DNA from 4 places in the Streptomyces sp. NPDC096040 genome. Region 1 is predicted to be linked to each of the others. Evidence: riboswitches for the same ligand, from Rfam matches in the RefSeq annotation. Region 1 holds a riboswitch; each other region holds the start of a gene.

Region 1 (7,604 bases):
CCCGCAGCTGCTCGACCCGCTGCCGGGCCTGCTCCTGCTGCCGTTCCAGGTCGGCGATCTCGGCGCGCTGGGAGACGTACTGCCGCATCGGATAGGCGAGCGCGACGATCATCGTGCAGAGCACGATCGCGAGCAGCGCGGCGCGGCCGGTGAGCCGGGAGCGGCGGGCCTGGCGCCTGGTCTGGGAGCGGTAGACCCGGGCCGCCGTCTGCTCGCCGAGCAACTTCAGCCTGGTCGCGGTGGAGAACCGGTCCCGGTCCTTCGCGGCCATGTCCCCGCCTCCCGTTCACACGCGCGTACGTCCCCGCACACGGTACGGGACCGGTACGGGGACGTACGTACGACTGGCTAAGGCTTGACCCCGTAAGGGTCAGCCCGGTCAGCCCTTGCTGTGCCTACTGGTCCGCAGAGCGGAACCGCGGGAAGGCGCTGCGGCCGGCGTACACCGCGGCGTCGTCGAGGATCTCCTCGATGCGCAGCAGCTGGTTGTACTTGGCGACGCGCTCCGAGCGGGCCGGGGCACCGGTCTTGATCTGGCCGCAGTTGGTGGCGACGGCGAGGTCGGCGATGGTGACGTCCTCGGTCTCGCCGGAGCGGTGGGACATCATGCACTTGAAGCCGTTGCGCTGGGCAAGCTCGACGGCGTCCAGGGTCTCGGTGAGCGAGCCGATCTGGTTCACCTTGACGAGCAGCGCGTTGGCGGCGCCGTCCTCGATGCCGCGGGCCAGGCGCTCCGGGTTGGTGACGAAGAGGTCGTCGCCGACGATCTGGACCTTGTCGCCGAGCTTGTCGGTGAGGACCTTCCAGCCGGCCCAGTCGTCCTCGAACAGCGGGTCCTCGATGGAGACCAGCGGGTACGCGGAGACGAGCTCCTCGTAGTACTCGGTCATCTCGGCGGCCGAGCGGGACTTGCCCTCGAACTCGTACTTGCCGTCCTTGTAGAACTCGGACGCGGCGACGTCGAGCGCCAGCGCGATCTGCTCGCCCGGGACGTATCCGGCCTGCTTGATCGCCTCGAGGATGAGGTCGAGGGCCGCGCGGTTGGACTCCAGGTTCGGGGCGAAGCCGCCCTCGTCGCCGAGGCCGGTGGACAGGCCCTTGTTCTTCAGGACCTTCTTCAGGGTGTGGTAGACCTCGGCACCCCAGCGCAGCGCCTCGGAGAACGACTCCGCGCCGATCGGGGCGATCATGAACTCCTGGATGTCCACGTTGGAGTCCGCGTGCGAGCCGCCGTTGAGGATGTTCATCATCGGCACCGGCAGCAGGTGCGCGTTGGGGCCGCCCAGGTAGCGGAACAGCGGCAGGTCGCTGGCCTCGGAGGCGGCGTGGGCGACGGCGAGGGAGACGCCGAGGATGGCGTTGGCGCCGAGCGAGCCCTTGTTGTCGGTGGCGTCCAGGTCGAACATGGCCTGGTCGATCAGGCGCTGCTCGGTGGCGTCGTAGCCGACCAGCTCCGGGCCGATCTGCTCGATCACGGCGAGGACGGCCTTCTCGACGCCCTTGCCCAGGTAGCGGTTGGGGTCACCGTCGCGGAGCTCGATGGCCTCGAAGGCGCCCGTGGAGGCGCCGGACGGGACGGCGGCACGACCCGTGCTGCCGTCGTCGAGGCCGACCTCGACCTCGACCGTGGGGTTGCCTCGGGAGTCCAGGATTTCCCGGGCTACGACGACGTCGATGGACGGCACGAGCATCTCCTTCTTGGGATGTGACGCTGGTTGTGCGGGCGCACGCGGGCCTTGTCGGCCCTTGCTCAGCCTTGCGACTAGAGCCTAACCGTCCCGGGGCCGTCAGCCGGCCGACCGACCGGCCCGTGGACACACAGACGGTACTCATTGTTCACGCGCGGAACAAAGGGGGGCCCGATGAAGAACGGAAGAAGAGCGGGTCAAGAAGAGGACGGCAAAGAGAAACCCCGCCCCGGTGCGTACGGGGGAAAACGCACCGGAGCGGGGGCTCGTGGGGGGACGGGGGTGGCCCTCACGTGCTCCTCACTGTGAGGAGCACGGCTGTGCGGGCGCTGTGGTTCAGCTGGCGCCCGCCTATTACTTCGCGGGCGCTTACTTCAGGTGCAGCTGCTGACCCGGGTAGATGAAGTCGGCGTCGTCGACGATGTCCTTGTTCAGCTTGAACAGCGCCTGCCAGCCGCCCTTGACCTTGTGCTTCTCGGCGATCGAGCTGAGCGTGTCGCCCTTGACGACCTTGTACTCGCCGTCGCCCTTCTTGACCTTCTTGCCGGTCGGGGTGGTGACGGTCTTCTTGGCGGCCGGACGCTCGGCGGAGCGGGAGGCGGCCTGGGTGTCGGTCGTACGGCTGCTGGCGCCGCTGTTCGACGAGCTGGAGCTGGAGGACGAGCTGCTGCCGGTGTAGGCGGCGCTGGACAGGCCCGTGCCGCAGACCGGCCAGGCGCCCTTGCCCTGCGCGGCGAGGACCTTCTCGGCGATCTCGATCTGCTGCGCCTTGCCGGCCTGGTTGGCCTGCGCGGCGTACTGGGTGCCGCCGTACGCGGCCCAGGTGGAGGCGGAGAACTGCAGACCGCCGTAGTAGCCGTTGCCGGTGTTGATGGCCCAGTTGCCGCCGGACTCGCACTGGGCGACGGCGTCCCACTCGGAGGCGGTGGCGGCGGAGGCGGTGCCGGACGCCATCAGCGGGGCGGCGATGGCGACACCGGTCACGCCGGCGAGCGCGGCGGCGCGGGTGGCCTTGGACGGACGACGGTGCTTGCCCTTGCCGGAAAACAGCATGGTGGATCCCCTCACCGACGCCTGCGAGGTGAGCTGTCGGGTTCGGGCCGGTTGAGTTGCCCTGCCGCGCACCTCGCGGTGCGCGGCTTCACCCCGAGCCGGACACGGCAGCCTCAACTACCGGTCCCGGCACTTACCTTGGGTCCCCCGCTCCTGCCTACGGCGCTTGACGCGACGACTGTTCCCGGGCAGTCGCTGGCAGGACTCGGCGTTGCGACGGCCGGGGCTCGTGGTGACGAGCGGCCTTGACCGTAAACAGGCGATCAGGTGAATTTCAAAGATGATCAGGGCTTCTGAGACTCATCCCACACTTTCACCAAACCGGACATTTGACTTCTAAGTGGGGCGGTTCGAGAGCGCCAACTCCCGCTAGTCTTCGTCCGTTTCAGTGCCGAGCTTCAGGGTCTGACCGGGGGCGATGTGGTTCGGGTCGGTGCCGATGTCGGCCTTGTTGGCGGCATAGAGCGCGCGCCATCCTCCGTCGAGGTCAAGGGAGTCGGCGATGGAGGCGAGGGTGTCGCCGTCCCGGACGGCGTAGGTGCCGGCGTCACGGGAGGCGTGACGGCCGGAAGAAGTCGCACTCTGACCGTTTGTCACGTTTTCGTCCGCCGAGCCGCCGCGATGCTTGCCGCCGCCACTCACGGCTCCCGTGTCGACCAGGCTCCAAGAGCCGCCGGTCTGCCATGAATCGTCCGACTCATCGGCTTCGGACGCGACGACGGGGTTCTCGCTCGCCTTCGAGGTGCCGGAGCCGTTGGATCCCGACTTGTCCGCCTTGGTGGAGTCGGCAGGGGCGCCCGTACCCGAGTCCTCACTCGCGCTCGGGGACGGGGTGGCGGAGCCGGCTCCGGAGTTCGCGGCACCCGAGGAGGAGTTGGACGAGCCGGAATCAGATGAACCGGATGAATCAGATGAAGAGGACGAATCTGACAACCCGGAGGACGAGTCGGAGGAGCCCGACGTGTTGTCCGATCCGTCGAGGCCCGTGTCGACGTTCACCGAGGCGTCGTCCGAGGAGAGCCCGGCGAGCAGGGCACAGGTCCGCCAGGGCTTGGTGCCCTGGTCGGCGAGGATCTTCTCGGCGACGGCGATCTGCTGTGAACGGCTCGCCTGGTCCGGCGTGGTGGCGTACTCCTGGCCGCCGTACTGGTCCCAGTCGTCCTGGGACATCTGCAGGCCGCCGTAGTAGCCGGTGCCGGTGTCCATGCTCCAGGAGCCGCCGCTCTCGCACTCGGCCACCCGGTCCCAGGTGCTGCCGTCGGCCGCGTTGGCGCTCGCCGCCCCGAGGAGCGGGATGGCGATGGCGGAGCCGGTCACGCCGGCCGCGACGAGGATGGCCGGAGCCTGACGGGGGCGACGGTGACGACCGTTCCCGGAGAGCATGCGGAAACCTTTCGAGCGACAGCGGTGACCGGCGACGGGTCCCGCCGGGGCGTCGCACTGATGGGTGAACGTATAGGCAGACGATCACTTGTCACAAGTTAATGCCGCGCAGATCACGTGAAGATCACAGACTTGAACACTGGTCATCTTTGCCGGTGGGAGGCCGGAGGGAGGCGTGCCGGTGGCGGATGCCGTGGTGGGTGCCGGTGGTGGGCTCATCGGCCGTCGGGAGTGAACTCCACGGGGAGCGTGCGCAGTCCGCGCATGATGAGCCCGCCGCGCCAGCGCAACTCGCTCTCCGCCACCGCGAGTCGCAGGTCGGGGAGACGGCCGAGGAGGGTGGCGAGCGCGGTCTGTCCTTCCAGGCGGGCGAGCGGGGCGCCCAGGCAGTAGTGGATGCCGTGGCCGTATCCGAGGTGCTGGTTGTCCCGGCGTGCGAGGTCGAGCGTGTCCGGCTCGGCGAACCGCTCCGGGTCCCGGTCCGCGGCGGCGAGTACGACGAGGACCGGGTCGCCTGGCGCGATGCGCTGCCCGCCGATGCCGAGCGGCTCGGTGGCGAACCGCCAGGTGGCCAGCTCCACCGGCCCGTCGTAGCGCAGCAGTTCCTCGACACCGGTCTCCAGCAGCCCGCGTTCGCCGGCGGCGAGGGAGTCCTGGAGGCGGCGGCGCTGTGCCGGGTGGGTGAGCAGGGCGTACGTCCCGTTGCCGATGAGGTTGACCGTGGTCTCGAAGCCGGCGAACAGGAGGATGAAAGCCATGGCGGCGGCCTCGTTCTCGGTGAGGTGCTCGCCTTCGTCGGAGGCCCGGATGAGCCCGGAGATGAGGTCCTCACCGGGGGCGGGCTCGGCGGACAGCGCCTCCCGCTTCCGGTGGATCAGCTCGGCCAGATATCCCCGCATCTTCTTCACGGACCGCGCGACCCCGCCTCGCGGCCCTCCCCCGTGTCGGATCATCATCCCCGCCCAGTCCCGGAAGTCGTCCTGGTCCTCACGGGGGACGCCCAGCAGGTCGCAGATGGCGTAGATGGGCAGCGGGAAGGCGAACTCATGGATGAGGTCGGCCTCGCCCCGGTCCGCGAACCCGTCGATGAGCCGGTCGGTCAGCTCCTGCACCCGGGGCGCGAACTCGGCGACCCGGCGCGGTGTGAACGCCTTGCTGACCAGCCGGCGCAGCCGGGTGTGGTCCGGCGGGTCGATGTTCAGCAGATGCGTCATCAGCTCGGCCTTGCGCTCCCCGGGGATCCCGGTCTTCCCCTTGGCGTGCGCGGGCTCGTCGTGATGCGCCGGGTTCTTGGACAGCCGGGGGTCGGCGAGGGCCTGCCTGGCGTCGGCGTAGCGGGTGACCAGCCAGGCCTCGACCCCACTGGGAAGCCGGGTGCGATGCACGGGCGCGTGTTCCCGGAGCCAGGCATAGGCGGGGTAGGGGTCGGCGGCGAACTCCCAGGTGAAGAGGTCGGGGGCGGTGGGCTGGGGAACCGCTGGGTGAGGGGCGGGCTGGTCGGTCACTCCTCGACGGTAGCCGCAGGGCACGGGACCGTGTCAGTGGCCCTCCGTCTCCCTGATCGCGTCCCGGTAGGCCCGGGCCGCCGCGCGCAGGGCCGCTTCCGGGTCGACCCCTTCCGCCTCGGCCCGTACCGCCAGCGCGAGCAGTTGGTACCCGATGTCCTCCGCCTTGGGCAGTGGTACCTCCATCCCCGCCGTCCGCACCCGGGAGGCGAGTTTCGCCGCCAGGGCGAGACCCGGCTGGGCGAGGGGTATGCTGTCCGTGACCGACTCGCGCCGCTTCTCGATCGCCTTCGTGCGCAGCCAGTGCTCCTTGACCTCCTCCGGTGTCGAGGCGGTCTCGTCGCCGAAGACATGCGGGTGGCGGTGGATGAGTTTCGCGACGATGCCCCCTGCCACGTCGTCGACCGAGAAGGGGGCGTCCGGGTCCTCCTGGGCGATGCGCGCGTGGAAGACGACCTGGAGGAGCACGTCGCCCAGCTCCTCCCGCAGTTCGTCGCGGTCGCCGGCCTCGATCGCCTCGACGAGTTCGTACGCCTCCTCGATGGCGTACTTCGCCAGGCCCTCATGGGTCTTCTGGGACGACCAGGGGCACTCCGTGCGGATGCGGTCCATGACCTGGACGAGGTCGAGGAGGCGGGCGCCGGGCAGGTCGTAGGAGGCGGGGAGCAGCTCCAGCTGGGGCATCGGGACCCGGCCGGAGCCGGCGAGGCGGGCCAGGCCGTCGGTGAGGGCGGGCTCGCCCTCACCCGTCGCCACGACCACCACCGTCCGCCCGCCGGCGCAGGCGTCGACCAGCTCCTGGGCGGTGGGGGCGGCCTCGTCCACGGTCGTCCCGGCCTCGCGCAGATACGGCAGCTGCGGATGCGCGCCGTCCGCGCACAGCACACGGTCCGCCGAGCGCAGCGCCTGCCAGGCGGGCCAGGACAGCAGGCCGGGGGCGACGCGGTGGCTGGTGGTGAGCAGGACGATCCGGCCGGTGTCGGGGGCGGTGGGAGCAGAGGGTTCCGGGCTGGTGGTGTTCACGATCCGAACGTAACGCACCCGCGCCGCCGACCTCGGGCGTTGTCCACAGGATGGGGATGATCAAGCGATCGTATGACCGCTTCCGTCGGCCCCGCCTACGCCGTCACCTGCGTCCCCGACGACGTGACCTCCCGTACCCACGGCGTCTTGGCGTCCACCCGGCTGCTCTTCTCGACGTCCCAGGCGCCGTAGCGCGGATTGAGGTCGATGTGGAGTTCCTGGGACGCCTTGGACAGTGCCTTCCAGAAGGCGGGCTGGGTGGTGTCGGTGCCGAGGAGCTGGGCGAGTTTCTGGGCCTCCAGCTGGAGGCGGAGGTTGTCGTCCAGGCGCTTGGGGGCGACGCCGTACTTCTGGAGCCAGGCGTTCTGGAGCGCCTTGGAGCCGCCGGCCTGCTGTTCGAGGCCGGTGCGCATCTGCTGGATCTCCTTGCGGGTGACGCTGATGCCCGCGTCCTGGGCGGCCCGGTGCAGCACCTGGTCGAGAACCATGTTGTGCAGGGTGTCCCGGGTGAGGCTGCTGGTGGCGGCGAGTACCTGCTGGTACTGCCGCTCGTCGGGCACCGCCGCGCGCTGCGCCTGGCGGACCTCGTTCACGCGGGTCTGCAGCTGGGCGACGCTGATCCGCTGGCCGCCGACGACGGCCGCCGCGCCCGGGTGCGCGTCGCTTCCGCAGGCGGTGAGGAGGGGGGCCGCGGTGACGATCGCGGCGGAGAGGAGGAGCGCGGTGCGACGGCGGCGGTGCAAGGGAACCTCCCGAGGAGATTGTGCGACGGTGCACAAAGTCTTGCGGTGATCGATGGTAGGCAGTCGGCAAGCTCTGGCCAACCCATTCGACCAACGATTCACTCGCGCATCCGGCACCGCCGCGCCACTCCCCGGAAGGGTTTGCGGTACGGACGGGCTCAGCCCGTGATCGCCACCGGCGCGTCCCACGCGTCACGGTCCACGGTGAT
Region 2 (7,604 bases), on a different contig from region 1:
CGTGTAGACCAGATCGCGGAACGGCCGCAGCCACACACCCTCGCGCACCGCGGCCGCCGTGGCGGCCTTCATGTCCACCTCGTGGTCGAGCTGGACGACCCCGATGGCACCGAGGACGCGGACGTCCCGTACGCCGGGGACGTCCAGGGCCGGCGCCAGTCCGTCCCGCAGGCCCGTCTCGATCCGCTTGACCCCCGCCTGCCAGTCCTGGCCCAGCAGCAGACCGATCGAGGCGCACGCCAGGGAAGCGGCGAGGGGGTTGCCCATGAACGTCGGGCCGTGGGCCAGCACCGGCACCTCACCCCGAGAGATGCCCTCGGCCACCCGGGGTGTGCACAGGGTCGCCGCCATCGTCAGATAACCGCCGGTCAGCGCCTTGCCCACGCACATCACGTCCGGGGTGACGGCAGCGTGGTCCGCCGCGAACAGCGCGCCGGTGCGGCCGAAACCGGTCGCGATCTCGTCGAACACCAGCAGCACGTCATGCGCGTCGCAGGCCTCGCGCAGCACCCGCAGATAGGCGGGGGAGTGGAACCGCATCCCGCCCGCGCCCTGCACCACCGGCTCCACGATCACCGCGGCCAGTTCGGGCGCGTGGTGCTCGATCAGCGACCGCAGACGGTCGGCGTACGACTCGTCGTACTCCGTCGGCGGCGCGTCCGCGAAGACCTGGCGGGGCAGTACCCCGGACCAGAGCTCGTGCATCCCGCCCTCGGGGTCGCACACCGACATCGGCTGCCAGGTGTCGCCGTGGTAGCCGCCCCGCCAGGTCAGCAGGCGCTGTTTCGCGGGGCGCCCCAGGGAACGCCAGTACTGCAGACACATCTTGACCGCGACCTCAACCGACACCGAGCCGGAGTCGGCGAGGAAGACATGCTCAAGCCCGTCCGGCGACATGTCGACAAGGAGCTTCGCCAGACGTACGGCGGGCTCGTGGGTGAGCCCGCCGAACATCACATGGCTCATCCGGCCGAGCTGGTCGCGCGCGGCCTCGTTGAGCACCGGGTGGTTGTAGCCGTGGATCGCCGACCACCAGGACGACATGCCGTCGACCAGCTCGCCCGAGCCGTCCGCGAGCCGCAGCCGGACCCCGCTCGCCGACTCCACGACGAGCGGCTCGGCCCGGCCCGGCATCGGTCCGTACGGATGCCAGACGTGCCGCCGGTCCAGCTCCAGCAGCTCGGGGACGCTCAGGTCAGGCATTGGGCGCGAGATCCGTTCCGGCGCCCCGGCGGCGGACGGCGACCAGGTCGGTGCGCGGCTCGTCGGCGGCGGCGGTGCCACATCCCCCTTCATGAGCACCGCACCCGGCCTCGGCGTGCGACCCGCAGCCGGCGCCCCCGACCTCCGCCCGGTGCTGCGGCAGAGTCACCTCGTCGGCGCCCTCGACCACGAACCCGGCGTCCGCGATCATCTCCAGGTCGGCCTGGCCGGCCTGGCCCTCGGTGGTGAGGTAGTCGCCGAGGAAGATGGAGTTGGCCAGGTGCAGCGCGAGCGGCTGCATGGTGCGCAGATGGACCTCACGGCCGCCCGCGATACGGACCTCCACGTCCGGGCAGACGAACCGCACCATCGCCAGGATGCGCAGACAGCGCCGCGGGGTGAGGTTCCACTCCTTGGCCAGCGGGGTGCCCTCGACCGGGATCAGGAAGTTGACCGGCACCGAGTCCGGGTCCAGCTCGCGCAGCGCGAAGACCACGTCGACCAGGTCCTCGTCGGTCTCGCCCATACCGGCGATCAGACCGGAGCAGGCCGACAGACCAGCCGCGTGCGCCTTGGTGACGGTGTCCACCCGGTCGGCGTACGTGTGCGTGGTCGTGATGTCCCCGTACGTCCCCTCGGACGTGTTGAGGTTGTGGTTGTAGGCGTCGGCGCCCGCCTCGCGCAGCCGCTCGGCCTGGCCGTCGGAGAGCAGGCCGAGGCAGGCGCACACCTCGACGCCCTCGTTCTGCTCCTTGATCGCCTTGATTGTGCCGGCGACCCGGTCGACGTCCCGGTCGGTCGGGCCGCGTCCGCTCGCCACCAGGCAGACCCGCTTGGCGCCCCCGGCCAGACCAGCGGCGGCCGCCTTCGATGCCTCGTCGGGTTTCAGCCAGGTGTACTTGAGGATCCCGGTCGAGGATCCGAGGCGCTGCGAGCAGTAGGAGCAGTCCTCCGGGCACAGGCCCGACTTGAGGTTGACCAGGTAGTTGAGTTTCACGCGCCGGCCGAACCAGTGCCGGCGCACCTTGCCGGCCGCCGCCACCACATCGAGCACGTCGTCGTCGGAGGTCGCCAGCACGGCGAGCGCTTCCTCGCGGGTCGGCAGCTCGCGCCGAAGCCCCTTGTCCACCAGCGTGTTCAGCAGGTCCATGAGAGCCGATCCTGTACTACGAGGCTGCTCCGGGCCAAGGAGAGTTTGCACAACCCTGTCAGTTCGACGTGTGGGTATTGCCACACAGTGGGTGGCTGCCGGTGCCGCTAGGGTCTGTCCACTGCCTACAAAATGACCGGAGGAGCCATGGCGTTCGGCTGGATCGACGAACAGGCGGAACTGCGCCGCCGCGCCGGACTGGTACGGACCCTGCGCCCCCGCCCCGCCGACTCCCCGCTGCTGGACCTGGCGAGCAACGACTACCTGGGCCTCGCCCACCACCCGGAGGTCGCCGAGGGCGCGGCCGGGGCGGCCCGGACCTGGGGCGGCGGCTCCACCGGCTCCCGGCTGGTGACCGGCACCACGGAACTCCACACCGAGCTGGAGCGCGAGCTGGCCGAATTCTGCGGGTCCGAGGCGGCCCTGGTCTTCTCCTCCGGCTATGCCGCCAACCTCGCCGCCGTCACCACCCTCGGCCCGCACGGCTCCCTGATCGTCTCCGACGCCCTCAACCACGCCTCCCTGATCGACGGCTGCCGGCTGGCCCGGGGCGCCACCCAGGTCGTCGGACACGCCGACCCGGACGCCGTACGCAAGGCGCTCGGCACCCATGAGGGACCCGCGGTCGTGGTCTCCGACTCGGTGTTCTCGGTGGACGGCGACGCGGCACCGCTCGCCGCACTGGCCGAGGCATGCCGGGAGCGCGGCGCCGGGCTGCTCGTGGACGACGCCCACGGGCTCGGGGTCCTCGGGGACGGCGGGCGGGGCGCGCCGTACGCGGCCGGGCTCCGCGGCGCCGACGACGTGGTCGTCACGGCGACCCTCTCCAAGTCGCTGGGCAGCCAGGGCGGGGCCGTGCTCGGCCCGACCCGGGTGATCGACCATCTGGTGAACGCGGCCCGGACCTTCATCTTCGACACCGGCCTGGCCCCGGCCGCCGCGGGCGCGGCCCTGGCGGCGCTACGGCTGCTGCGCCGCGAGCCGGAACGAGCGGTGCGGGCCCGCGAGGTCGCCGCGGAACTGCACGCACGGCTGACCGCCGCGGGTCTGGAAGCGGTACGTCCGGACGCCGCGGTGGTCTCCGTGCGGGCACCGTCCCCGGAGGGGGCCGTGCGGTGGGCGGCCGACTGCCGTACGGCAGGCCTGGCCGTGGGCTGTTTCCGTCCGCCTTCCGTGCCGGACGGCATCTCACGGCTCAGGCTGACCGCCCGTGCGGACCTCTCCGGGGCCGAGATCGAACGCGCTGTACAGGTGATCGGCGAGACACGACCATGAGTCGGCGTGACACGGCCGGGCCTTGCCCATATGCGGATACGGAGTCGGTTACGGGCTGATCAGCCGGTGAGCGCCGACACGAAGCCCGCCCAGCTCCCGGGGGAGAAGAGCAGCGCGGGTCCGGCCGGATCCTTGGAGTCGCGCACGGCGAGCAGTCCGGTCAGCGGACCGGAGTGCGGCCGTGCCGTCTCCACACAGTTGTTCGCTCCGGTGCTGTAGCTGCTGCGCAGCCACCGCAGTCCGTGCAGATCAGCACTTGAAGGTACGTTCCGAGGCAGTGCAGTCATGGTGCCTCCTTACGCGCCGTCACCTATCCCGGCGATGTAATCCAACGAGTCCTCGGTCGAAAGGGCGTGGATCTGAAGGGTGTTGAAGGCCTCCGCGTACGCCTGGAGGTCTTCTTTCCGTTCGAGGTAGAGGCTACTCGTCAACTGGTCGACAACAACCACATCCAGATCAGAAGTGCTCGGAAATGAGAAGATTACGAAAGGACCGGTGATGCCGATATGGGCTCCGGCCGAGAACGGCAGCACCTGGAGCCGTACCTGGGGCAACCGGGCCGCCTCCACCAGCCGCTCCAGCTGTCTGGCCATCACGCCCGGGCCGCCGACCTCCCGGCGCAGCACCGCCTCGTCAAGGACCGCGCTCAGTTCCAGCGGCGGACGGTTTCGCAGCACGTCCTGCCTGGCCAGACGCACCTTCACCAGGGCGTCCAGCGCCTCGTCGTCGAGCCCGTCCACGGCCGCCCGGGTCACGGCACGCGCGTACTCGGGGGTCTGCAGCAGCCCCGGTACGACCGAGGTCTCCAGCGTGCGCATCGCGCTGGCCTGCGACTCCAGACTGATGAAATCCCGGTAGGTGGGCGGCAGCACCCCGCGATAGGCATGCCACCAGTGGTGCCGCCCGGCGGTGTCCTCCGACCCCGCCAACACCAGCAGCAACTCCCGCAGTTGCCCCTCGACCACGCCGTAGGCGTCGAGGAGTAACCGCACATCGGCCGGTTTCACACCGCTGGCGCCGGTCTCGATCCGGCTCACTTTCGACTGATGCCAGCCCACCAGACGAGCGGCCTCGCCGCTCGTGAGGCCGGCGCCGGTGCGCAGCGTGCGCAGTTCGGCGCCCAGTTTCCGGCGGCGTACCGCGGGACCGTTCTGCATGGGCTACTCCTTACTCCTTCCGAGCCGCCCAAATACGCTCTGAGGTCGCAGAGTTCACCGCATCGAGCGACAGATATATGCATATCTTGGTGGATCGCTCCCCTGACCGCCCTGGTAATGGCAGTCTGACGAAGAAGCACCAGTCCGGGACCGTACTCGAACCATCCGCGCCGTGTCGGGCTCCGGTCCCGTGGGAAAGGGACGACGTCGCCATGGCAGACCACCTGGAAGCATCCGTCACTCTGCCGAGCGATCCCGCCTCGGTCTCCGCGGCCCGCTCCTATGTGCTGGGCACCCTCGCGGAATGGGGGCTGCCACCGGAGACGGAGACCGCGGACACCATCCGCCTCATTGTCTCCGAGCTCGCCACCAACGCGGTGCAGCACACCTTCGGGCAGTCACCCACCTTCACGGTGGACCTCGTCCTCCACCGCGACGAACACCTGCGCATCGGCGTCACGGACAGCCATCCGCGCTTCCCCAAGAGACTCCCCGCCGCGGTGCAGCAGGACAACGGGCGCGGCATGGTCATCATCCGCTGGCTCACCGCGGAGTGCGGCGGCAAGCTCCGGGTGCGCCCCACCCGGGAGGGCGGCAAGACCGTCTTCATCGAGCTGCCCTGGGCAGTACCGGCCGGCACGGTCACCGTGGCCGGCCAGCAGGAACCGTAGCCCTGAGCTCCTGCCGGCCGACTCTCGGCGGGGTCAGCTGACCCGGCCGTACCAGACGCTCCGCGTCCAGATCTTCTGGAGCTTCACCACGTCCCCGGTCTTCGGGGCGTGCCAGATCCTTCCCTTCCCGGCGTAGATGCCGACGTGGTACACGCTGGAACCCGAGTGGAAGAAGACCAGGTCCCCGGCCTTGCGGTTGCCGGCCGAGATGTGACGGGTCTTGTTGTACTGCTGGGCCGCCGTACGCGGGAGCTTCTTGCCCGCTTTCTTGAACGAGTACAGCGTGAGCCCGGAGCAGTCGAACCGGTTCGGCCCGGTGGCGCCCCACCTGTAGGGCGAGCCCTTTTTCGAGGCAGCGATCTGAAGTGCCTTCGTCGCTATCGTGGCGGCCGAGGCGTCGGAGGCGACACCCGGGATCACGATGGAGCCACCCACGGCGGCGATGGTGAGCGCCGAGGCCGTGCCGGCCCGCGCCATCAACGACGGAACACGATTGAGCGCAGTCATGCGCAACCCTTCGTCAGCCGCCTGTGAAGGATGACCTGTCGGATTCGGGCTGGCGAAGTTGCCCGGCCGCGTTGCCGCGGCTTCACCCCAAGGGCTGCTCGGCCCGGTCATGGTGCGACCGTTCCGGCGACCCGTCGTGCTTGGGTCCTCCACTCCTGCCGATCCACTTCCGTCGACCGGTCATCCAGGCGGCGGCAGGACTCGGCGTCCGCCCGGACCGCCCCGCCGTTGTAGCGGGGGCTTGTCGTCGACAGGGATCTTCACTCACGCCTGTCCGAAAATCCCAACGGAATCGGGGATTTGTGGGTTTACTCACCACCCACCCGTTCGGGTGGACAGTGTTGTGTTCGATTATCCGTCAACTGCCCTGCGTAGCCCCGGACCTGCGCCGAAGCCTTCCGCGGGCACCTCCGGGCGCGCACGTCGAGCGACCTCGGCGGTCAGGTAAAACCACGCCAACCTCCGCCGAACGGCGGTAACCCCTTTGGGTCGTTTCGACTCCGGTCCGGTCGGCCGGTGGACGTGTCGCACCGGACTTCCGCGTGCGTCACCGTACGCAGTCGGGCGGGAGTGCGACGCGGGCGGTCCGGCGCTCACCGTCGAGTACCCGCAATGCCCTTGCCAGCGTGTCCCCGTGGAGCTCCGTCTCACCCCGTCGGTGCATCAGGGCCAGTGCGTCGCGCAGCTCGGACGCCGCGCGCACCAGCGCCTGCGCGGCGCGCAGCCCACGATAGGTGTCCTCGTTCTGCGCCGGGTTGATACGGCCCAGCAGATCGACCACGTCCAGGTAACGGTCGATCAACTCGCCCTCGGCGCGGGTCAGCGCGGGCAGCGGCGGAAGCTCCGGTGGCAGCATCGGCCGCTCACCCCGCGTCCGGCAGACCGAGGGAGGTCCTGTGGCTGGGCACGACCCGGTCCACCAGCCCGTACGCCAGCGCCGCTTGCGCGTCCAGGACCAGATCCCGCTCCAGGTCCTGGTGGACTTGGTCCGGCGTGCGCCCGGTGTGCCGGACGAGCATCTCTTCGAGCAGCGCGCGGATCCGGTCCAACTCCGCCGCCTGGATGACCAGATCACTCGGCTGGCCCTGTACCGGTTCCGGCAGCGACGGCTGCTGGAGCACGATGCGCGCACCCGGCAGCACGGACCGCTTGCCGGGTGTGCCCGCCGCGAGCAGCACCGCGGCCGACGCGCCGGCCTGCCCCAGGCAGATCGTCTCCACGTCACAGCCGACGTACTGGACCGTGTCGTAGATCGCGGCCATCGCGCTGAACGAACCGCCCGGAGAGTTGATGTACAGCGAGATGTCCCGCTCAGGCGCCGCGTGCTCCAGGTACATGAACTGCGCCATCACATCGTTGGCCGAGGTCTCGTCGACGGGCGTGCCGAGGAAGACGATCCGCTCCTCCAGCAGCTTCGAGTACGGATCAAGAGTGCGCTGCCCGGCGCTGGTGCGTTCGGTGAACTCGGGCAGGACGTAGCGGGCGGACGGTCGGGTCATGGCGTACCCCTCCTCGCGGCTGAGGCGTCTCAGCGGCCGGACTCTCACTACAAAATGTACAGGACGTACAGATCCTGGCGAGGGCATTGCGTGGGGATTCCGCTCTCGCCGAACAAGATGTGATGTCCGGGGTGCCCCGTAA
Region 3 (7,604 bases), on a different contig from region 1:
CGGGCGGCGTAGCCGGTGCGCGGGCGACGGCGCGCGGAGCTGGTCAGCGCCGGTGCGAACAGGACGGAGCTGGTCCGTGCGCAGACCTCGCGGATGCCCTCGGCGACGTCCACGACCTCACGGGCGCACTCCCGCAGCAGTTCGTTCGCGGGCGGCCCGGAGGCATGCCGATGCGCTGCCATCCGACGCTCCCTGGGATCGACGACATGGCCTCGTCCCATCGTGTGCCCTGGACCCGGCGCCCGCACCTTCGTCCCACGGGGTGACGGAGAGGACGTCAGGCGTCGTCGGCGAGTCCGGCGGCGATTGTCGCCCCGAGTTCCCAGCACGCCTCGATGTCGGCCTTGCCCGGCTCGCCGGTCACCGTGACCGGCCGGGCCGCCGCGCGCCAGCCGAGGCCGGTGGTGATGGCGTCGAGGGCACGCAGGGCGCCGGTGACGTCGTTGCCGCCGTGCACATAGGCGCCGAAAGGACGGCCCTGCGTCTCGTCCAGGCATGGGTAGTAGATCTGGTCGAAGAAATGTTTGAGGGCGCCGGAGACATATCCGAGATTGGCCGGGGTGCCCAGGAGGTAGCCGTCGGCCGCGAGAACGTCGGAGGCCGTGGCGGACAGGGCGGCCCGCCGCACGACCCGCACCCCCTCGATCTCCGGGGTCGTCGCCCCGGAGACCACGGCCTCGAACATGGCCTGGCAGTGCGGTGAGGGCGTGTGGTGGACGATCAGCAAGGTAGACACACCGGCACCCTGCCGCGCCGAGCCCGCCGACGGCAAACGCGCAGGAGGTGCCGTCTGGACCAGGCCGGCCATGAGCCGCGGTACGTCTCCGTCAGGACGAGGTCCAGCGGGTGCGCCACAGCAGCACGAACCCGGAGGCCAGCAGCAGTCCGCCGAGGAGGGCGGGCCAGAGGTGGGCGCCGGTCTCGGCGAGATCGCCCTGGACGGCCTGCGGCTCGGTCTGGGGTGCGGTCGACGGGGTCTCCTGACCCACCGGAGCGGCACCGGCCGCGCTCGCCGTGCTGGTCGGGGTCGGGGTTTCGGGCCGCTCGGTCGGCCGGCTGATGTCACCGCCACCCGATGTGGTGCCCGACGACTTCTTGGGTGAACTGCTCGTGTAGACCCTCGGCAGACCGGTGTTGCCGGTGGGGGCGGTTCCCGTGGCGGGCTGGTCGGCCGGGGGCTCGGATGGCTCCGCGCTCTCGGACTCGGCCGGGGGCTCGGAGGGCTGGGCGCTCTCGGACTCGGCCGGCGGGTCGGCCGGGGCCGCCGTGTCGCTCGGCTCGGTGACCGGGCTCGCCGTGTCGGACGGCGGGTTCTCCGGGCTCGCCGACTCGGACGGGACGGGGTCGGCGCTCTGCGACGGCGGCTGCTCGTCGGCCCCCGCCCCGCAGGTGCGACCGGAGTTGATGCAGTCGACCATCTTCCGCATCAGGCTCTCGTCGAAGACGTTGATGAAGTCGCCGTGGTCGGTGACCGGCTTGTGCAGCTGCTCGGGGAACGAGTCCACCGCGAACAGCGGGACCGTACGGCCGCCGTCCTGGAGGCTCGGCGCGTCGACGTCGTAGACGATGCGCTGCACCAGCTGCGGGATCGCCCGGAAACCGGCCGGGCAGCTGCCGTCGGCCGCGGCGAACGCCACGTGGGTGCGGTGGTTGGCGCTGTCGATGTTCCGGCCGTCCCAGCAGCTCTGGAACTTGAACGTGCGTACGACGTCACTGCCCGAGGGACAGAGCGGGTACTTGTCCTTGAGCTGCCGGTCCTCGAAACCGGTGCAGCTCCAGGAGGCGTTGGCGTTGGCCGGGCCGTTGACGAAGGCCTTGGCGTCGCCGGTGATGATGCGCAGCAGCCGCGGCATCTCGGTGACCTTGGAGCTCGGGTTGCCCTCGAAGGTGAGCGTGACCTCCTTCGCCGTCACGATCTGACCGGCGTTGCCCTCGGTGCCGCCACCCGGCTTCTCGGCGTCCCGCTCCTGCCTGCCGTTCTGCAGCCGCAGTACGGGCCAGTAGTACGTGGACTTGTCGCCCTGGTCCGCGCAGCTCGTGTCGGCGTTCGCGAGGTCGTCGTCGCTGGCGAAGGCGTTGTTGGACTGGTTGCCGACGTAGTCGTGGAAGTGGTGGGCGCCGTTGGAGACACCGGGCGCGACGATCACGTTGTCCGAATTGAACAGGCCGTTCGCGTTGACACCGCAGCTGGAGGCGAAGGTGCCGGTGGAGCCGCCGGGCTGCTCGGCCGGGGTCGTGACGTTGGGCTGGACGGTGGTGATGTCGGCGTAGTCGGCGGCGACCGGGCCGTTGCCACCCTGGCCGCCGACACCGGCGCCGGCGCTGGCGCGCTGGCTCGGCGTGGCGCTGTCCTGCGGCGCCGTTGACTGCCCGCCGCTCTGGTCCGAGGAGCGCAGGGTGCACGCGGCGAGGTCGTCGAGGCCCTGGGGGCGGCGGTCGCCCTCGCGGTCGACGGCGTCGGCGATCCGCTGGAGGGATTCGGACCGCTTCTCCTTCAGCGGATCCAGGATCGTCCGGTCGGCGAGGCCGGGGTTCTGCTGGATCGCCGCGGCGGACTCCTTGAGCTGCTGGTAGGCGGCCGCGATCTGCTGGTCCAGCTGCGCGAGTTCACCGTCGACGTCGGCCCGGGCCCCGTCGGGCACGTCCGTCAGCCGGCTGCCGATGTCGGGGCAGTACACGGTGGGCGCGGACAGCACCTGGCCGGTGGCGATCTGCCCGGACTGCTGGTCCGAACCGCCTTCGGTGGCCGAGGCGTAGACGTTCACCGCGACCAGTACTCCGCCGCCGAGCATCAGCGCGACCGCTGCGAAGGTCGCGCGTTGTGCGCCGGTCGGGCGTCTGCGCCTGTTGGGTCTCAAGGTCGTTCCCCTGCGTGTCGGTCGGCCGGACATGGAAATCCCCCGTCACATACGCAGCGTGGCGCCACCGTGTTCAACGGTCCCGCGAATTCACGGTGACCTCACAGGAAGCGCCCCCTTGGGCGGCGGTCTGGTCCCGAACGCTACGACGAACATCACAAATACGTATCGGACATTACGCACGTCAACCTTCACACGAGTGACACAAGTTGGCTAAGTTGACGGGCAAGCCGCTCGGCTCCCCCCGGCGAATCCCGTCGGGCCGCGCGGCCTCCGCCGAATCCGGTGCCCAACGGGGCGATCCGGAGCCGGGGACCCAACCGAACCACTGGGGTGAATCGGCCAACTGCCCTTAGGGGCAAGGGCCGTAGGGCATGCCTTCCGGATCGACCCGCCCGAACCCGACAGCTAACTCGGTAGGCGGAGCACGGAAGGAGCACGACCCCCATGGCGCCCGAGAGCCGTGACGAGGTTCGACAGCGGATCGACAGCCTCTACGACCAGGCCGAGAACGCCACCGGGAACTACAACGCCACACGTGCGATGAACGGGGGCTCGCGGTCCCGCGGTGTCCCGCTCTTCAAGCGGCCCCGGCGTGACGACCCGGGCCTCGACAACATCGCCCGGGAGTGGTTCGACAGCGCGCGCTCGCGACTGGGGCCGAGTGTCCCGGCGGCGCTGCCCGCCGACCGGCAGCCCGCGCGGCCCGGCCCGCGGCGGCCAGTCAGCGCCATGGCCGCCGACCTGCTCGGCCAGTTGGAGGGCTCCGGCCCGTCCCGGCCCGAGCTGACCGCGGGACCGGCCGCGAACAGCGACATCGAGGTCGTCCGCGAGCTGACCGAGCGCCCGAAGCTGGAACTGACGGCCGGGTCCCCCGCGGCGCTGCCGCCGGGACCGTCGAGTGCGCCCAAGGCGCTGCCGGCCGTCGCCGCGCCGCAGCGCCAGGCGCCGGGCACGTCCAAGACCAAGAACCAGCTGAAGATCGCCAAGGCGCGTGAGCTGCTGTCCCAGCGCACCGGACAGCGCGCGATCGCGGCGCTCGAACCGCCCGCGCCCGCCCCGGTCCCGCAGCCCGCGCCGGTCGCGCAGTCCCCCTGGCCGACGCCCGGGGCACAGATCCCGGCGCAGCAGTGGCCGGCCGCCGCCGGCATGCCCGGACAGTACGGCGACACCGGCGCCTTCCGGACCGACGCCCTGACCGGTACGGGCGCCTTCCCGGCGGTGACCGTGACGGAGACGGGTGCCATACCGGTGGTGCCCGCGACGGACACCGGCTCCTTCCAGGTCATGACCCCGGGCGCCGGCCGGCCCATGTCCCCGGCGGACACCGGCGGCTTCCGCATCATGACCCCGGGCCGTACGGACACCTTCCCGGCCGTCTCCCCCACCAACGCGAGTGCCACACCGACCGCGAGCCCGGGCGACACCGGTTCCTTCCGGGTCATGACGCCCGGCGCCACGGGTACGTTCCCGATGCCGGACGACACGGGCGCCTTCCCGACCGCGGCCCCCATGAACACCGGCGCCTTCCCGACCGCAGCGCCCGCCATGCCGGCGGCGGCCGCTTCGGCTCCGATGGACACCGGCCCCTTCCAGGGCATGATGCCGGCCGCGACCGCCGCCTACGTCAGCGCGCCCCCGGCCGCCGCGGAGACCGTTTATCCCGCTTATCCCGCCGCCGCATACGCCATGTCGTCGGACGACTGGGGCACCGGCGCCTTCCCCGCGGCGCCCGCCGCCGACATGGGCGCCTACGCCGCCGGAACGCAGCCCGCGGCCGCCGCCTACACCACCGCCCCGGCGGCGACGCCCACGGCCGTGACGGACCCTCCCTGGGCGATGATGGCGTCCGCCGCAGCGACGACCGCGCCCCCCATGACCATGGCCACCGCCGCCCCAGCCGCTCCGGCTCCGCTCCCCCCGGCAGCCCCGGTAGTCACCGCGCCCATCCCGACCGCACCCCCGATGATCACCGCCCCGCTCCCCACCACGCCCCCAGCCACCACCGCAGCCACCTTCGCCCCCGGAGCCGTCGCCGACACCGGTTCTCTCCTCGTGCCCGGCTCCGCCGCCGAGTCCGGGAAGGCCATGAAGGCGCTGGCGTTCGCACGGGCGCAGATCGGACGGCCCTGTGTCTGGGGGGCGACGGGACCGGAGTCGTACGACTGCTCCAGCCTGACCCAGGCCGCCTGGCGGGCCGCAGGGGTGTCGCTGCCGCGCAGCGCGCAGGAGCAGACCTTCGCCGGCACCCCGATGCCCCTGTCCGCCATCGAACCGGGTGACCTGGTCTTCTTCTTCGACAACGACAGCCACGTCGGGGTCTACGCGGGCAACGGCATGATGATCCACGCGCCGAGCCCGGGGGCGTCCATCCGCGAGGAGTCGATCTACAACGCCGGGGAGTCGGCGATCCACCGGGTGGTCCGCCCGGCCTGATCCCCGGCCGTCGAGGTCGTCGGGTCGTCGGGGTCAGACCCTCCGCCGCCGCGTGCGCCAGCTCTCGTGGTGGTCCAGGAGGGTCTCCTCGACGGGCCGGTAGGTGAGGCCCAGCTCGTGGACGCTGCGGCTGTTGTCGACGCGGAAGCGGATGCCGAGGTGCTTGCGTATGTAGTCCTGGGTGAGGCCGAAGTACGGGCCCAGGATGCGTACCGGCCAGTGCGGAAGCGCGGTGCGCGGCAGGCGCGGATCCCAGGGGCGGCGCGTGCGGATGATCCGGGACATCTCGTGGAAGGACGTCATGGTCTCGTGGGCCACGATGTAACGGCCCCTGGCCGCCGGGTTCTCGGCCGCCGCGATGTGCGCGTCGGCCACGTCGCGGACGTCCGCGGTGGTGAAACTGAAGTCCGGGGCGCCGTAGCAGAAGTAGCCCTTGAACAGCTCGTCCAGCAGGAACAGGCTGCCGGACTCGGAGGCGGGCGTGAGCGAAGGGCCCAGGATCAGGCCGGGGTTGACGGAGACCATGCGCCAGCGGTCCTGGGCGGCCTCGGCGTCCCAGACGGCGCGTTCGGCGACCGTCTTGGCGTAGTGGTAGGGGTTGTCGGCCACCGTGCTGGTGGTGTTGAAGTACTGCTCCGTGAGGATCTCGCCTGCCATCCCGCGGACGTCGCAGTAGTCGCCGAAGATCGCGCCCACGGTGGAGGTGAAGACCAGGGTCGCCACCTCCGGGATGCGCTCCACGCTCGCGAGCACGTTGCGGGTGCCGAGCAACGCCGGTTCCACGACGTCCCGTTGGCCGTCCTTGATCCGCTCCGGCATCAGGAACGGCGAGGCCACGTGGAAGACGGTCGCACAGCCGCGGAACGCCTCGTCGAAGGAGCCGTCCTTGAGCAAGTCGGCCTCGAACAGGGCGAGTCGGCCGGGGAAGGCCTCCTGGAGTTCCCACAGGGGCCGGACCTTGGCGACGTCGGAGGCGCTGCGGACGGTCGCGTGGACCCGGTAGCCCCGCTCCAGCAGCCTGCGTACCAGATGGCTGCCGACGAATCCGCTGCCGCCGGTCACCGCGACGGTCGTCTCCCCGCGTGCGTCCACACTGTCACCCCTCGCCGTCCGGCCACCGCGCCTCGGTACGCCGCGGAGGACAGGGTGGTGCATGCCCGGGGCGCCCGCCAAGCACCAGGAGGAGGGCTGTACCCTCTCCGGGGCATAAGCTGGCACCGACATAGGTCATAAGGTCGCCTTATGAGGTCATAGACCGGACCCGTGTACTAACTTAGGACTGCCTTAGTTTAGGCTTCCCGTTCGAGATCGAATGTCCTCACTCGAAGGGAACCTGATCATGCCGCGCCCCCTGCGGGTAGCCATCGTCGGAGCCGGCCCCGCCGGGATCTATGCCGCCGACGCCCTGCTCAAGTCCGCGGTGGCCGCCGAGCCCGGCGTGTCCATCGACCTCTTCGAGCGGATGCCCGCCCCCTTCGGCCTGATCCGTTACGGCGTCGCCCCCGACCACCCGCGCATCAAGGGCATCATCACGGCCCTGCACCAGGTGCTCGACAAGCCGCAGATCAGGCTCTTCGGCAATGTGGACTACCCGACCGACATCAGCCTCGACGACCTGCGCACCTTCTACGACGCCGTGATCTTCTCCACCGGCGCGACGGCCGACCGGGAGCTGCGCATACCCGGCATCGAGCTGGACGGATCCTACGGCGCCGCCGACTTCGTCTCCTGGTACGACGGCCACCCCGACGTACCGCGCACCTGGCCGCTTCACGCCGAGAAGGTCGCCGTCCTCGGTGTCGGCAACGTGGCCCTGGACGTGGCCCGCATCCTCGCCAAGACCGCCGACGAGCTGCTGCCGACCGAGATCCCGCCGAACGTGTACGAGGGCCTGAAGGCCAACAAGGCGCTCGAGGTGCACGTCTTCGGCCGCCGCGGCCCGGCGCAGGCGAAGTTCTCCCCGATGGAGCTGCGGGAGCTGGACCACTCCCCCAACATCGAGGTCATCGTCGACCCCGAGGACATCGACTACGACGAGGGCTCGATCGAGACCCGGCGCGGCAACAAGCAGGCCGACATGGTCGCCAAGACGCTGGAGAACTGGGCGATCCGCGATGTCGGCAACCGCCCGCACAAGCTCTTCCTGCACTTCTTCGAGTCCCCCTCGGAGATCCTCGGCGAGGACGGCAAGGTCACCGGTCTGCGCACCGAGCGCACCGCCCTGGACGGCACCGGCAACGTCAAGGGCACCGGCGAGTTCAAGGACTGGGACCTCGGTGCGGTCTACCGCGCCGTCGGCTACCTCTCCGA
Region 4 (7,604 bases), on a different contig from region 1:
CGCCTCGGCCTCCTGGTACAGCTGGTCCACCTTGGCCTTCACCTGCGCCGGTGTCAGCTGCGGCTCGGCGTGTCCGGTCCCGTCGAAGCCCGTCGCGGTGGCCGCGCCCGCCAGGGCGAGGGTGGCGGCCGTGCGGGCCGTATTGCCGCTGAGCGAGCGCTGTCGGGGCTTGCGGTGCGCTGCCACCTGGACTGGTCACGTCCTTTCGTACGACCGCCGTGTCGCCCGTACGCACACCAGGAGGAGCGCACATACGGCCGCAGGGGTGCGGATTACGCGTCCGGCGGCGGCCCGCACAGGGGGAGCGGGCCGCCGCCGGACTTTCTCGGCGGTGGTGTCCGACTGCCGCCCCTGGCCCGGGCGGCGGTGGGGAGTCGGTCACCTGGGGGAGGACGCTAGGCCGGAGTGTGTCGGCTCGGTAACGCGATGCACGGAATTGGTGTGGCCGGATCGTTACCCGACGGTATGTGACCAGGATTCCGGTCCGGAGTCGTCGGCTTCGCGGGGTGGGATGACCGAAGCGGCGGTTCGGGGGCGCGCGGGAGACACGGAGTGCTATGGGGTGCATATATGCGATGCCGTGGGAGTGAGTAGCGGCGGGCGCCGAGGGAGGGGCCGGTGCCCGGGGCCCCAAGGGGCCCTGGTTAGGCTCCGGGGCCATGGACGTACTCATCCATCTCTTCGTCGGCCTGCACATCATCGGCATCGCCGCGCTCCTCGGCGGCTTCCTCACCCAGATGAAGGCGATGGGCCAGGGCACGGCCCGGTTCGTCCCCGGGATGCTGCACGGCGCGTTCACCATGCTCGCGACCGGTGTGATCCTGGTCGGCCTCAACGAGGCCGACGACCACCACGTCAACACGATCAAGATCGGCGTGAAGCTCGCGCTGCTGATCGTCATCCTCGGGCTCGTCTATGTGAAACGGGACGACGAGAAGGTGGAGAAGGGCGCCTTCGGCCTGGTGGGCCTGCTGACCATGGCGAACATCTTCATCGCCGTGCTGTGGACGTGACCCTCAGGAAGCCCTCCTGAGGGTGGCGCGGGTGGCCGCCACCGCGCCGACGGCCACCGTCACCCAGGCCGCCACCGCCACCCACACCAGCACCCGCCCCGGCCACTTCAGCCACGGGATGCCGACGGCGGCCCCGACCGACAGCGTCGCCGCCGCGGTCATCCCCAGCGGGAACACCGTCGCCCAGCGGCGCACGTCGTAACGCAGCCGGGGCCGTGCCACCTCGGCGGCCAGCAGGACGACGTACCAGGCCAGGGCCAGGACGAGCAGCGCCACCGTCACCGTGCGCAGGACGCCCCGGTCGTCGTTGTTCCACAGGTACAGCCGGGCGCTGTCGGCGGCCAGCAGTTCCGCCCCGGCCAGCGCGGAGGTCGCGAGTGCGCCGCCCGCGACCCAGTGGTCGCCGGGCCCCTCGACGACCTGCCGCCACTCGAAACAGGTCACAGCGAGCCCGTACAGCACCAGCCCCACCCAGAACAGCGCCAGCGCCGTGTGGGCGAGCCAGGCGGTCGTCACGGCCGCCGCCAGCGCCGCCCCCAGTACGGCAGGCCCCTGCGTGGCCACGCAGACCAGGAACACCGCGCCGGGCATGTGCCGCTTCCAGTGCCGTACGACGAGGGTCAGCAACGGCGGCCACAGCGCCGCCGACAGCGCCAGCAGGGCCTCGGCGAGGGTCTGCCACCCAAGCGCCGAGAACCGCGTCCCCAGTACCGTCGTAGCCGCCACAGCGGTGAGCGAGCCCGGCGCCTCCGCCTCCGTCACCCACCGCCGAGGGTCCTCCAGCAGCCGTACGGCGAACTCCCCGGCCAGCCCTGCCCACGCCACGCAGGCCAGTGCCAGCGCGACCCGGGACACGGTCTCCGCCCCCGCCAGATGCAATCCCACCGACACGACGGCGGTGGCCATCACAGCGGCCCCGGCCGCCGGCGGCCGCTGCGCCCACCAGGCGCGAAGGGGTGAAACAGCGGGCATGCCGCTGATGCTATGGACCCTCACCCGCCGCGCGAGCGGGGCACGCGCGCGTGCAGCACGAAATGCGCACCGTGCGGGCTCGCGCCTCGCGCCGACGTCCGAGCAAACGTCAAGCGCCCGCGCCCAGCGCCCGCGCCCAGCGCCCGCGCCCAGCGCCCGCGCCCAGCGCCCGCGCCCAGCGCCCGCGCCCAGCGCCCGCGCTCGGCGCTTGCGCCCGGCGCCCGCGGTCGGCGTGCGCGCCCGCGTCCTCAGGCCGGTCGAACCACGCTATGGATGATCGACTCGCCCCCGTAGTAGATCGACTCCTCCCGGACGTACGCGCCGGGCTTCGGGGCGTGGATCATCATGCCGTTGCCGACGTAGATGCCGACGTGGGTGACGTCGTCGTAGAAGAAGACCAGGTCACCGGGCTGGGCGTCGGCGAGGGAGACCGTCGTGCCGGCGTTCACCTGGTCGTACGTGGTGCGCGGCAGGGAGACGCCCGCGGCCTTCCAGGCGGCCTGGGAGAGGCCGGAGCAGTCGTAGGAGCCGGGGCCGGTGGCGCCCCAGACGTACGGCTTGCCGATCTGCGCGCGGGCGAAGGCGATCGCCTTGGCCGCCTTTGTCGCATAGGAGGCGTCGGAGGAGGAAGAGGAGGACGAAGAGGAGGGGCTGCCGGAGGACGACGTCGATGACGACGAACCTTCCTGCTTCGCGGCCGCCGCCTGCTGCTTCGCGAGCTCCGCCGCCTTGCGCGCCGCCTCCGCCTGCTGCCTCTTCTCGATCTCCGCCAGCCGTGCCTTCTCCTGGGCCGTCAGCTGCGACAGCAGCTCCCGCGCGGAGGCCAGCTTCGCCTGGACGGTGGTCTTGGCGGTCTTGAGGTCGTCCTGGGTCTCGGTGAGCGTCTCCAGGCTCCTGGCGGCCTCCTGCCGCTTCTTCATGGTCGCGGACTGCTGTGTGGCGTAGTCGTCGACCGCGTCCTTCTGGCGCGAGGTCAGCCGGCTCATCAGCTGCGTCTGGTCGAAGTAGTCCTGCGGGCTGTCCGCGAGCAGGAAGGTCGCCGTGTCGGGCGCACTGGCCCCGGTCCGGTACTGGGCCGCGGCGAACGAACCCAGTTCCTCACGCGCCTTGTTGAGCCGGTCCGTGCGCTCGGCGACGTCGTCGAGCAGGGTGTCGACCTGCTTGCGCTGCCTGCCGGTCTTCTCCTTGGCCGCGTTGTACTTCTCGGTCGCCGACTCCGCCTGCCGGTAGAGGGCGTCGACCTTCTTCTCGACCTCCTCCAGGCTGGGCTTGCCGTCCTCGGAGGGCGCGGCGTTGGCCGTCTGGGAGAGCAGGGCCACGGAGGTGAGGGCGGCGGTGGCCAGAGCGGGGGTGCGTATGCCTGCTACGCGCGTTGCGGACGGACGCGACTTGCGGTGCGACGCCAACGGGGGCGACTCCTTCCATGCTCCGCCTACCGAGTTAGCTGTCGGGTTCGGGCGGGTGGTTCGGAAGGGTTGCCCTACGGTCCGCTCCCGGTGGGAAGTCGGGACCGATTCACCCCAAGGCCGGAGTGGGTCCCCGGCTCCGGGTGCGCGGTGGCACCCTGGACTCGGCGGAGGCCGTGCGGCCCGGCGACGTTCGCCGGTGGGGGTCGTACGGCCTGGTCGGCACGCTAGCCAACTCGTGTGCCATGTGTGAAGGTTGATGTGCGATATGCCCGATACATTTTCGTGACCTTGGTGTTGCGGCCCGGCCGGATCGGTTGATCAAGGGGGTATGGGGCGACTTGTCCAGAGTGGTCGAGCGGCCCGCGCTCCCGGTGGGTGGGCGCGCGCATGCTCACGGCGTGTGATCGCAGACCGTGAGGGGTCGATTCTGGTGGGTGACCGGGGCGAGTTTCCGGGGTGGGGACCGGTTGTCGGTGGGGCGCCCTAGACTCGGAGAGCGATGAGCAGCCTCTTTGACGACAGCTTCCTGGCGAGCCTCCAGCCCCCGCGCGGCCACGAGGAGGAGTCCCCGCCGCCGCCCGAGGACGAGCACGTACCGGAGCCGATTCCGGACGATCTGTTCGGCGGGAAGTTCGACGCGCCTCCGGACCGTGACGCCTACTACCGCGACGGCGCCGCCCGCCCGGCCCTGGACGCGGCCGCGCTGCTGGAGGGGCTGAACGACAACCAGCGGGCGGCGGTCGTGCACGCCGGCTCCCCGCTGCTCATCGTGGCCGGTGCCGGTTCCGGCAAGACGCGCGTGCTCACGCACCGCATCGCGCACCTGCTCGGCGCGCGGAGTGTGCACCCGGGCCAGATCCTCGCGATCACCTTCACCAACAAGGCCGCGGGCGAGATGAAGGAGCGCGTCGAGCACCTCGTCGGCCCGCGCGCGAACGCGATGTGGGTGATGACCTTCCACAGCGCGTGCGTGCGGATCCTGCGCAGGGAGAGCAAGAAGCTCGGCTTCACCTCCTCCTTCTCGATCTACGACGCAGCCGACTCCAAGCGCCTGATGGCCCTGGTCTGCCGCGACCTGGACCTCGACCCCAAGCGCTTCCCGCCCAAGTCCTTCAGCGCCAAGATCAGCAACCTCAAGAACGAGCTGATCGACGAGGAGGACTTCGCCGCCCAGGCGAGCGACGGATTCGAGAAGACCCTCGCCCAGGCCTACGTCCTCTACCAGTCGCGGCTGCGCGAGGCGAACGCCCTGGACTTCGACGACCTGATCATGACGACGGTCAACCTGCTGCGCGCCTTCCCGGACGTCGCCGAGCACTACCGCCGCCGCTTCCGGCATGTCCTGGTCGACGAGTACCAGGACACCAACCACGCCCAGTACGCACTCGTGCGCGAGCTCGTCGGCACCTCCGAGCACCCCGTCGACGTGCCGCCGGGCGAGCACGACCTCCAGCCCGCCGAACTGTGCGTGGTGGGCGACGCCGACCAGTCGATCTACGCCTTCCGGGGCGCGACGATCCGCAACATCCTCCAGTTCGAGGAGGACTACCCGAACGCGACGACGATCCTCCTGGAGCAGAACTACCGCTCCACGCAGACGATCCTCTCCGCCGCCAACGCGGTCATCGAGCGCAACGAGTCCCGCCGCCCGAAGAACCTGTGGACCAACGCCGGCGCGGGCGCGCAGATCACCGGCTATGTCGCCGACACCGAGCACGACGAGGCGCAGTTCGTCGCCGACGAGATAGACCGTCTGACGGACGCGGGCGAGGCGAAGGCGGGCGATGTCGCCGTCTTCTACCGCACCAACGCTCAGTCCCGTGTCTTCGAGGAGATCTTCATCCGCGTCGGCCTGCCCTACAAGGTCGTCGGCGGCGTCCGCTTCTACGAGCGCAAGGAGGTCCGGGACGTCCTGGCGTATCTGCGTGTACTGGCCAACCCGGAGGACTCCGTCCCGCTGCGCCGGATCCTCAACGTCCCCAAGCGCGGTATCGGCGACCGCGCGGAGGCGATGATCGACGCCCTCGCCCAGCGCGAGAAGATCAGCTTCCCGCAGGCGCTCAAGCGTGTCGACGAGGCGTACGGCATGGCCGCGCGGTCGACCAACGCGGTCAAGCGGTTCAACACGCTGATGGAGGACCTGCGTACGGTCGTGGAGTCCGGCGCCGGACCGGCCACCGTGCTCGAAGCGATCCTCGAACGGACCGGCTATCTCGCCGAGTTGCAGGCCTCCACCGACCCGCAGGACGAGACCCGGATCGAGAACCTCCAGGAACTTGCCTCCGTGGCGCTGGAGTTCGAGCAGGAGTCCGGGGAGGGCGAGACGTCGGGCGGGCTGTCCGACTTCCTGGAGCGGGTGGCGCTGGTCGCCGACTCCGACCAGATCCCCGACGAGGACGAGGACGGCTCCGGCGTCATCACCCTGATGACCCTGCACACCGCCAAGGGCCTCGAATTCCCGGTGGTCTTCCTGACCGGCATGGAGGACGGCGTCTTCCCGCACATGCGCGCCCTCGGCCAGACCAAGGAGCTGGAGGAGGAGCGGCGCCTGGCGTACGTCGGCATCACGCGCGCGCGGGAGCGGCTGTATCTCACCCGGTCGGCGATGCGCAGCGCCTGGGGGCAGCCGTCGTACAACCCGCCCTCGCGCTTCCTGGAGGAGATCCCGGCCGGGTACCTGGAGTGGAAGCGGACCGGGGCGATGGCGCCGGTGTCCTCCGGGCCCGCGTCGGGCGTGGCGGCCTCGCTCTCCTCGACCCGCTCGCGGTCCTCGGCGTCGGGCGCGTCCGGCTTCGCCACCCGGCGGACCTCGGAGAAGCCGGTGGTCTCGCTGGCCGTCGGCGACCGGGTCACCCACGACCAGTTCGGCCTCGGCACGGTCGTCGCGGTGAAGGGCACGGGCGGGAACGAGGAGGCGACGATCGACTTCGGCGACGCCAAGCCGAAGCGGCTGCTGCTGCGGTACGCGCCGGTGGAGAAGCTCTAGCCGCACAGGGCTGAGCCCCGCTCCCACGAGCGGGGCTGGCTCACTTCACTGATCAGGTCGGGTCGAGCCCGTGGCTCCGCAGCCACGGCAGCGGGTCTATGGCGGAGCCCCCCGCAGGCCTGACCTCGAAGTGCAGATGCGGGCCGGTCGAGTTGCCGGAGTTCCCGGAGTACGCGATCGGATCCCCGGCCTTGACGGTCGTACCCGAGGCGACGCGGTACGACGAGAGGTGGCAGTACCAGGTCTCCGTGCCGTCCTTCGCCGTCACGATCATCATGTTGCCGTAGGCGCTGTTCCACTTGGTGGAGACGACGCCGTCGGTCGCCGCCATCACTGTCGTGCCGTAGGAGACGGGGAAGTCGATGCCCGTGTGGACGGACATCCAGTTCACGCCGGCCTGGCCGAAATAGGCGCTGAGCCCTCGCTGCGTGACCGGGAGGACGTACTTGGGGCGCAGCCGCTCCTTGCGGGCCGCCTCCGCCGCCGCCTTCTTCTTCTCGGTCTCTTGCTGGGCCTTGAGGTCGATGCGCTCCTGGGTCCGGCTGGCCCGGTCGGCGAAGTCGTCGGCGCCCGCCGAGAGCGTCTTCAGCTGGGCGTCCAGCTTGCTGTTGGCGGCGGACGGTTTCACCGACTGCGCGTCCGAGGCGGAGGCGGTGGTGTCCTGGCCGTCGCCGCCGGTCAGGGTGCCGACGGAGGCGGCCGCGATCCCGGCGACCCCCATCACACACGCCGAGGGCACGGCGACGGTGAGCAGTGCGGAGCGCTTGGGCGGCGTACGACGGCGGGAACGCGACCCCGCGCGGGCGCCGGCGCGTGTCGCGGCCGGAGCGGCCGGGGTGACCTCTTCCTGGTCCTCCAGCAGCGGCGTTACTGCAGGTAGCCCACCGGTCGCGGCCAAGTCCGCCGCGTCCGCGGAGTCCTCCGTGAACTCCTCGAACCCGTCGTAGGGAAGCTGCTCGAACATCTGGGTCGCCGACTGGTCGAAGGCGTCGGCGGGCTGTGGCTGTGGCTCGTGCTCGGGCTCCGCCGACTGTGCCGGGGTGCCGTCGGAGTTCCACTGCGTGGCGTCGTACGCGCCGGTGTCGAAGGCCTGGGTGCCCCACTCCCACTGCTGGGTCGCGCCGGCCATGCCCGACTGGTCGGGCTGGAGCCAGGCGTTCGCGTCCCAGTGGCCGCTGCCGTCGACGGCCGTCCCCTGTGCCGGGACGGTCCAGGCGGTGCTGT

Evidence for each region. Region 1 has a riboswitch for cyclic di-AMP ahead of ABTY98_RS09300 (transglycosylase family protein). Riboswitches for the same ligand answer to the same signal wherever they lie in the genome.
Region 2: linked by a shared signal. The riboswitch ahead of ABTY98_RS19725 (C40 family peptidase) and the one ahead of ABTY98_RS09300 (transglycosylase family protein) in region 1 are both predicted to bind cyclic di-AMP.
Region 3: linked by a shared signal. The riboswitch ahead of ABTY98_RS02770 (C40 family peptidase) and the one ahead of ABTY98_RS09300 (transglycosylase family protein) in region 1 are both predicted to bind cyclic di-AMP.
Region 4: linked by a shared signal. The riboswitch ahead of ABTY98_RS23925 (C40 family peptidase) and the one ahead of ABTY98_RS09300 (transglycosylase family protein) in region 1 are both predicted to bind cyclic di-AMP.

What each region holds. Positions count from the first base shown of each region.
Region 1 is NZ_JBEOTA010000006.1:63,675-71,278, forward strand. Features, by position in the region: gene ABTY98_RS09290 (FtsB family cell division protein) at 1-271, opposite strand, end outside; gene eno (phosphopyruvate hydratase) at 396-1,691, opposite strand; gene ABTY98_RS09300 (transglycosylase family protein) at 2,058-2,741, opposite strand; cyclic di-AMP (ydaO/yuaA leader) riboswitch at 2,745-2,916, opposite strand; gene ABTY98_RS09305 (transglycosylase family protein) at 3,111-4,124, opposite strand; gene ABTY98_RS09310 (cytochrome P450 family protein) at 4,340-5,629, opposite strand; gene ABTY98_RS09315 (nucleoside triphosphate pyrophosphohydrolase) at 5,663-6,652, opposite strand; gene ABTY98_RS09320 (SurA N-terminal domain-containing protein) at 6,748-7,395, opposite strand; gene ABTY98_RS09325 (glycoside hydrolase domain-containing protein) at 7,554-7,604, opposite strand, start outside.
Region 2 is NZ_JBEOTA010000013.1:155,049-162,652, forward strand. Features, by position in the region: gene ABTY98_RS19695 (adenosylmethionine--8-amino-7-oxononanoate transaminase) at 1-1,203, opposite strand, end outside; gene bioB (biotin synthase BioB) at 1,196-2,353, opposite strand; gene ABTY98_RS19705 (8-amino-7-oxononanoate synthase) at 2,501-3,628, shown strand; gene ABTY98_RS19710 (DUF397 domain-containing protein) at 3,688-3,915, opposite strand; gene ABTY98_RS19715 (helix-turn-helix domain-containing protein) at 3,925-4,785, opposite strand; gene ABTY98_RS19720 (ATP-binding protein) at 4,998-5,456, shown strand; gene ABTY98_RS19725 (C40 family peptidase) at 5,490-5,963, opposite strand; cyclic di-AMP (ydaO/yuaA leader) riboswitch at 5,967-6,148, opposite strand; gene ABTY98_RS19730 (hypothetical protein) at 6,511-6,819, opposite strand; gene ABTY98_RS19735 (ATP-dependent Clp protease proteolytic subunit) at 6,827-7,462, opposite strand.
Region 3 is NZ_JBEOTA010000002.1:199,405-207,008, forward strand. Features, by position in the region: gene ABTY98_RS02755 (hypothetical protein) at 1-182, opposite strand, end outside; gene ABTY98_RS02760 (flavodoxin family protein) at 278-736, opposite strand; gene ABTY98_RS02765 (DUF1996 domain-containing protein) at 828-2,792, opposite strand; cyclic di-AMP (ydaO/yuaA leader) riboswitch at 3,123-3,297, shown strand; gene ABTY98_RS02770 (C40 family peptidase) at 3,306-5,294, shown strand; gene ABTY98_RS02775 (NAD-dependent epimerase/dehydratase family protein) at 5,328-6,386, opposite strand; gene ABTY98_RS02780 (FAD-dependent oxidoreductase) at 6,634-7,604, shown strand, end outside.
Region 4 is NZ_JBEOTA010000017.1:56,222-63,825, reverse strand. Features, by position in the region: gene ABTY98_RS23940 (C40 family peptidase) at 1-186, opposite strand, end outside; gene ABTY98_RS23935 (hypothetical protein) at 660-1,013, shown strand; gene ABTY98_RS23930 (tellurite resistance/C4-dicarboxylate transporter family protein) at 1,017-1,985, opposite strand; gene ABTY98_RS23925 (C40 family peptidase) at 2,234-3,391, opposite strand; cyclic di-AMP (ydaO/yuaA leader) riboswitch at 3,400-3,571, opposite strand; gene pcrA (DNA helicase PcrA) at 3,894-6,380, shown strand; gene ABTY98_RS23915 (M23 family metallopeptidase) at 6,433-7,604, opposite strand, start outside.